3 regions of the Neobacillus sp. Soil_C_43 genome follow, and region 1 is predicted to be linked to each of the others. Evidence: predicted binding sites of a transcription regulator. Region 1 holds the regulator's gene; each other region holds the start of a gene.
The links. The regulator LexA, encoded in region 1, represses DNA repair genes until DNA is damaged. The targets are predictions, from matches to a motif close to CGAACATATGTTCG.
Positions count from the first base shown of each region.

Region 2: uvrB (excinuclease ABC subunit UvrB) is a predicted target of LexA. The motif match lies at 1,334-1,347, and genes of this name have one in related genera.
Region 3: AC3A54_RS02120 (Y-family DNA polymerase) is a predicted target of LexA. The motif match lies at 975-988, and genes of this name have one in related genera.

Region 1 is NZ_JBDGJV010000009.1:166,065-168,341, reverse strand. Features, by position in the region: gene AC3A54_RS13875 (YneB family resolvase-like protein) at 1-354, opposite strand, end outside; gene yneA (cell division suppressor protein YneA) at 373-699, opposite strand; gene lexA (transcriptional repressor LexA) at 857-1,480, shown strand; gene AC3A54_RS13860 (DUF4257 domain-containing protein) at 1,872-2,156, shown strand; gene glnA (type I glutamate--ammonia ligase) at 2,206-2,277, opposite strand, start outside.
Region 2 is NZ_JBDGJV010000008.1:115,997-118,273, forward strand. Features, by position in the region: gene panF (sodium/pantothenate symporter) at 1-741, shown strand, start outside; gene AC3A54_RS12610 (DUF2198 family protein) at 830-1,069, shown strand; gene uvrB (excinuclease ABC subunit UvrB) at 1,485-2,277, shown strand, end outside.
Region 3 is NZ_JBDGJV010000001.1:397,682-399,958, forward strand. Features, by position in the region: gene AC3A54_RS02120 (Y-family DNA polymerase) at 1-909, opposite strand, end outside; gene AC3A54_RS02125 (YqzH family protein) at 1,069-1,260, shown strand; gene AC3A54_RS02130 (SDR family NAD(P)-dependent oxidoreductase) at 1,308-2,105, opposite strand; gene AC3A54_RS02135 (MBL fold metallo-hydrolase) at 2,144-2,277, opposite strand, start outside.

The DNA.
Region 1 (2,277 bases):
TAGAACCATTGAGTCAGATTCAGATAATTGTAATTCGCCATTATGGGTTATGCAATAGAGCTTTATGTTTTCCTTTAGGATGCAATGTAGGAGAGCAATCTTTGCATTGCCTCGCCCAAGACGTGTTTCATCCTGAATTAACAAAGCCTGGACATGGTTATCTTTTATTCGATCTAATACCTCTAGTATGCCCTCACGATCAAAATCATAGCCACTAGCTTGTTCTTTAATAATCGTATCAATTTCGAATTGATGTTGTTTTGCCAATTGAATTAATTCTTCTTCCTGACGTTCCAATGAGGTTTCCTGGGTTTCTTTATTTGTGCTAACACGACAATAAACAATTGCTTTCATATATATTACCTAACCTAACTAATTTCCCGGAGCACTTGCTAGTTCCGTTGTGGAGGAAGAATCTTCTCTACTGACAGGGATGATAATCTCTTCACCTGGAAAGATTTGATCATTTACAATTTTGTTATGTTTTTTAACCCATCCTACAAATTCTTTATTCGTTAACGAATGCTGTGAAGAATATTGGTCAGAGATTTCCCATAAGGAATCCCCTTCAGAGATTGTTACCTTTATAAACTGATCCTCTTCATTTGAATGATACTGGAAGGATAGAATGATAGCAATTGAACAGCTTAACAGAATAAGAGTAATGGCATAGGAGTATTGGTTCCATAATTTTTTCATATAATTACACCTCTAATAAGAATATATGTTCTCTTTTGTTATTTTTATTATAGTACGAACGTTTGTTTGTTGTCAACTTCATTTTCGAACTTATGTTTGTATAAAAAAGGCGAACATGCTATAATAAAGACAACATTAACCAGGCGAGGTGCATTTTATGGTAAAAATATCAAAGCGGCAGCAGGATATCTTAGATTTCATTAAAGAAGAGGTTAAGAGTAAAGGTTATCCTCCTTCTGTTAGAGAAATCGGCGAAGCTGTTGGACTTGCATCCAGCTCTACTGTTCACGGTCACTTATCAAGACTTGAAAGCAAAGGTCTTATTAGACGGGATCCGACAAAGCCAAGAGCCATTGAGATATTAGAAGCTGACGAAGCTGCACATATTCCGAGAAATAAAGTTGTCAACGTACCAGTAGTTGGGAAAGTTACTGCAGGCTTACCAATTACAGCAATTGAAAATGTTGAGGAGTACTTCCCGCTTCCAGAAAGCTTGGCACCAGCTGATGAACATGTATTTATGTTAGAAATTATGGGTGAAAGTATGATAGAAGCAGGAATTCTTGACGGAGATTATGTCATTGTAAAACAACAGCCAACAGCTAATAATGGTGATATTGTTGTTGCAATGACAGAGGAAGACGAAGCAACTTGTAAAAGATTTTTTAAAGAAAAGGATTACATCCGTTTGCAGCCAGAAAATTCTACAATGGAACCTATTATTCTACGGAATGTCTCCATTTTAGGAAAAGTAATAGGTGTTTACAGACATATCCACTAAAACAAAAGAGCTGTCACCAACTTGGTGCAGCTCTTTTTGTTTGTCTATGTTAAAGCATATGATATTTGACATGCCTGTTAATTGGAGCGGAAGGCGCGAAGACTCCTGCGGGAGTAGCGGTCACGGGAGACCCCGCAGGAGTGAGCGACGAGGAGGCTCCCGGAACGCCCGCGGAAAGCGAAGCGCCTGGAGCGGAAATCAACAGACAATAGTAACAGGTCCTTACGTTCATATATTGGGAAAAATTTCAATAATATACATTATTATGTTTAATATATTGAAAATTCAGTATATTTACTCATGATATTAGTACAGCACTTTAATATAATAGTAATACACCAAGATTTACCTTAGGTCCAAAAAATAAACGGCTTAAGGAGTGTGAGAAACAGTGTTATGGGACATTATTTTCTCTGTAGCAATTGGTGGATTGGTTGGGGTTGTTGGACATGTTCGGAAACACGGTAAAATCATTATGCCTAGGAAAACAAAAAAGTTCATCTATCTGGGTTTTCTAGAAGAATTGCTTCTAGGCGCGGTCGCCTCTCTTCTCCTCGTTCTATACACAGAACCTAATTCATTGGTAGAAATCATTGTTTTTTCAATCATTGCTGGCATCGGCGGTGATACAGTCCTTAATAGATTTAAAATGTTAAACCAGGAAGGTGAGAAATAAGGATAATAAAAAACCTTAGCAGCCATTAAGGCGCTAAGGTTTTTTATTTTTAGTACATGCTCATGTACTGATCACGTTCCCATTGGTGAACGACTGTACGGAACATATCCCATTCAATTTC
Region 2 (2,277 bases), on a different contig from region 1:
GCCTATGTTTCCTCTTTTTGGATTTTGGTAGGAGTGGGCGTAGTCGGCTTACCGCAAATTACGGTTCGGGCCATGTCTTATAAAAATTCCAAGGCGATGCATCATGCGATTATTATAGGAACCATTGTAGTTGGCTTTATCATGCTTGGCATGCACCTGATTGGGGTGTTTGCCCGCCCTGTTCTTCCTGATGTTAAAATTGGCGATACCGTCATGCCGTTGTTGTCGATGAAGGTCTTGCCACCGTATGTTGCCGGAATTGTTCTTGCAGCTCCTATGGCAGCCATCATGTCCACGGTAGATGCCTTATTAATTCTTGTAAGCTCTGCATTAGTAAAGGATGTTTATTTAAATTATATCAAGCCACACGCAGGAGACGACCATGTAAGAAAGGTCAGCTTCAGTGTCACGGCGGTGATTGGGATTCTTGTTATCCTGCTTGCTTTAAGTCCACCTGATTTAATTGTCTGGCTGAATTTATTCTCGTTTGGCGGTCTTGAATCTGTCTTTATTTGGCCTGTAGTTTTAGGGTTGTATTGGAGTAAGGGGAATAAGTATGGAGCGATAACATCTATGATTGTGGGAATGGGGTCTTATATATTATTAGACCGTTTTCATCCAAATGCATTTGGCCTTCATACAGTGGTTATGCCAATTTTACTTTCATTTCTTTGTTTTGTACTAGTAAGCTTGATGACAAGTCAAAAAGAAGCAGTTTTTCAAATGAAGCATGAATCATAAGGACCGATGAATTTAATATTTTTGTTGCAATTTTGTTGATAAATTTCTAGAATTAATTAACAGAAATTTATTGAATGAGGTGTACCCATTGGTAAATGTTATTGAATACTTGTCGGCACTTATTTTGCCAGGGTTACTAGTCCTGCTTTTTACACGGGTTACTTACAATCGACTGATCGGCCTTGTATTAACGGTTGCACTGATTGCAGCCTCTGTATATAAAGGGTATACGAATACCTTCGTGTTAATTGTCATTGATGCTTTCTCATTGACCGCCGGTTTCTGGCTGGCGGCTAAAATGAAGCCAAGAGCAGTGAAGAAGACCTAGTAATCTCAGAAATCTACGCAAGTCTGTCAGGAAACTGGCAGGCTTTTTATTATTTGGCTCTGTTAACTTGCCTGTTGATTTCCGCTCCAGGCTCTTCGCTTTCCGTGGGTGTTTCGGCGAGCCTCCTCGGCGCTTGCGCCTGCGGGGTCTCCCCTGAACCATACTCCCACAGGAGTCTTCGAGCCTTCCGCTCCAATCAACAGGGTGTAAAAATCAAAACTGTTCTTTAACACAGCCTATTATTTATACAAAAACAACAAAAAACGAATACTAGTTCGCATATTGTTGGTTTGTTTTTGGGGTATTGTGGTAGAATGTTAATATGAAATTTTAGAGGATACACTTTCCAGCGCCATCCCGGTCAATAACTAGATTTTTAGCTGAAAAGTGATTTATTTGTACGGGAGGAAATCGTGTGAAAGACCAATTTGAATTAGTCTCAGCGTACTCTCCACAGGGGGATCAGCCGGAAGCGATTCGCCAGTTAGTCGAGGGGATTCGAAATAATAAGCGTCATCAAACACTCCTTGGGGCGACAGGAACAGGTAAAACGTTCACCGTTTCTAACGTGATAAAAGAGGTCAATAAACCAACCCTTGTCATTGCCCATAACAAAACATTGGCAGGACAGTTGTATAGTGAGTTTAAGGAGTTTTTCCCGAACAACGCGGTAGAGTATTTTGTCAGTTACTATGATTACTATCAGCCTGAAGCGTATGTGCCGCAAACCGATACCTTCATTGAAAAAGATGCAAGCATCAACGATGAAATTGATAAATTGCGCCACTCGGCCACTTCTGCTCTTTTTGAACGGAAAGATGTCATCATTATCGCCAGTGTCTCTTGTATCTATGGTCTCGGTTCTCCGGAAGAATACCGTGAGATGGTCCTATCGCTTAGAAGCGGCATGGAAATCGAGCGCAATCACCTGCTCCATCGCTTAGTCGATATTCAATATGAACGAAATGATATTGATTTTAAGCGCGGTACCTTCCGGGTTCGAGGAGACGTGGTGGAGATTTTCCCCGTTTCCCGTGATGAGCATTGTGTGCGCGTAGAATTTTTCGGTGATGAAATCGACCGGATTCGTGAAGTGGATGCGCTCACAGGTGAAATTATTGGTGAACGCGAGCATATCGCCATTTTTCCAGCCTCCCACTTCGTAACACGAGAAGAGAAAATGCGCGTTGCCATTGAGAATATAGAAA
Region 3 (2,277 bases), on a different contig from region 1:
TCCAAGGCTAATCGTTCTCCCTGCCTTTCGATGTGTTCTTGCTCTTCGTGCCACCTCTTCACATATTTCTAACATGACAGCCTTAATCTCCTCTTCCTCTTTATAATCTCTTAAGAGAATTTGGCTTTTTCCGAAGCTAATTTGCCCTTGGATAATGGGTGCTCCCAAATCAGAGAGGTCCACTCCCCAGGCATGATAATATAACTGATTTCCCATAATTCCGAATTTCTTTTCCAGCTTTTCTAAATCATAGCGGGCCAGCTGACCGACAGTAAAAATCCCCATACTATTTAATGTTTTTTCCACACGTCTGCCAATACCCCACATTTCTCTAAGTGGTGATACCTTCCAAAGCTTTGTTTGGACGTCCTCATATGTCCACTCTGCCACGCCTTTTTTCTTTGCATCAAGATCAAGACAAAGCTTTGCCATTAACATATTGGGGCCAATCCCCACTGCACAGGGCAGCTGGAATTCCCGCTCAATATCATCCTTTATTTTTTGAGCAATGGTATGAGCATCTCCCCATAAATGATCAGCTCCATCGACTTTAATAAAACTTTCATCGACGCTATACGTATGGATGGCCTCTTTTGGTACATAGCGGTTAAACACGCGCGAAATTTCTGTAGAAATACGTAAATAGGTTGCCATCTTGGGCTCAACAATTTGGATTCTTGGATCATTTGGAATTTCAAACATTCGCGTTCCCGTTTTAATCCCAAATTCTTTTTTCAATCGCGGCGAAGCAGCAAGTACTATACTCCCTTGACGTTCCTTGTTACCACAAACAGCTAAATAGCAATCTAAAGGGTCGAGGCCAAGCATGACAGCTGAGCAGCTTGCATAAAAGCTTTTCATGTCCACACATAAAATTTTATTTTGCGGCAGCGTACTGTAATCGACCATGGAGTTTCCCTCACATCTTATTTTTTCGAACATCTGTTCTTAATTATTATATTCCTAATCATAAGCGAATATGCGTTCGTATTCAATGGGGATTTTTTGACAATTTTTCTTATGGGGATTAACTAAAAAAGCGTTATAATAATGGATGAGGTGTTATTGGTGGAAAAAAAGCTGATAAAAAAAATGATTTTAAACTGTCTGAAACAGTATTATTTAACTGAATCCATGCCTATTGGCGAAAAAGATTTAGAGGATCTGATCAATAGGATTTTGCTTGTAAAAGAAGAAGAACCAAAAGCAGATTTACATGAAATCATAAATGACACAGTTTATGATTTCTTAACTGGATGAAATTAGGTAAAATAAAAAGCCTCAAAATTGAGGCTGATTAATTAAAACTATTTTGAATTAAAAACCCGCTTCCCAAGTCGCTCAAACAACCGTGGAAAAAGAACATAAACCACGCTTCCCATGTTCATCCACCGTGGCAAATTAATTTCTCTTGTTTTCGTCAGCATGCTGTCAACCACCTTACTTGCCACATATTCAGGCTGAAGCATGTACCGCTGTACATTTTTTACATATGTGCCTTGTTCATCTGCAATGTCAAAAAAATTAGTAGCGATTGGTCCTGGATTAACGGCTGTTACGAGCACATTGTAATCCGCAAGTTCCATTCTTAGTGCATTCGTATAGCCGAGAACGGCATGCTTAGTAGCTGAGTATACACTTGATTTTGGTGTAGCAATCTTCCCTGCCTGCGAGGCAATATTGATAATATGACCAGAGCGCCTCTCCCGCATTTTCGGCAGTACCATGTTCGTGCACGCCATCAGCCCCACTACATTCACATCAAACATACCCTTGATTTCATCCATTGTTGCTTTATGCGCTTCACGAAAAATGCCGAAGCCTGCATTATTGACAAGAATATCTATCTGGCCAATTGTATCAAAGATCTGTGTAAAGACCTCCTCCACCTGCTTTGTGTCAGATACATCAAGTTGGAAAACATCCACACTCACATGGTATTTTTGCTGCAAATCCGATTGAAGTTGCTGGAGCTTATCTAAACTTCTTGCCAGTAATACAAGGTTGGCACCACGTGCCGCACAAAGCTTAGCGATTTCTGCACCGATTCCTCCCGATGCACCGGTAATCACAATATTTTTTTCTTTTAGTAGTTCCCTTCCCACATGCACACCTCTACTCGCTTACTCCCGTTACTCACTCTTCAGATCGCCTTGTAGAGAACGGGCTGTTTATTATTACTACTAATTTCGCCGATAGAGGATAAATAGTCAAGTTGAGCAACCGTTTCTGATATGGTTAGCATGAGTTCACGCTGATAGACAGTCGGAAAAAGGC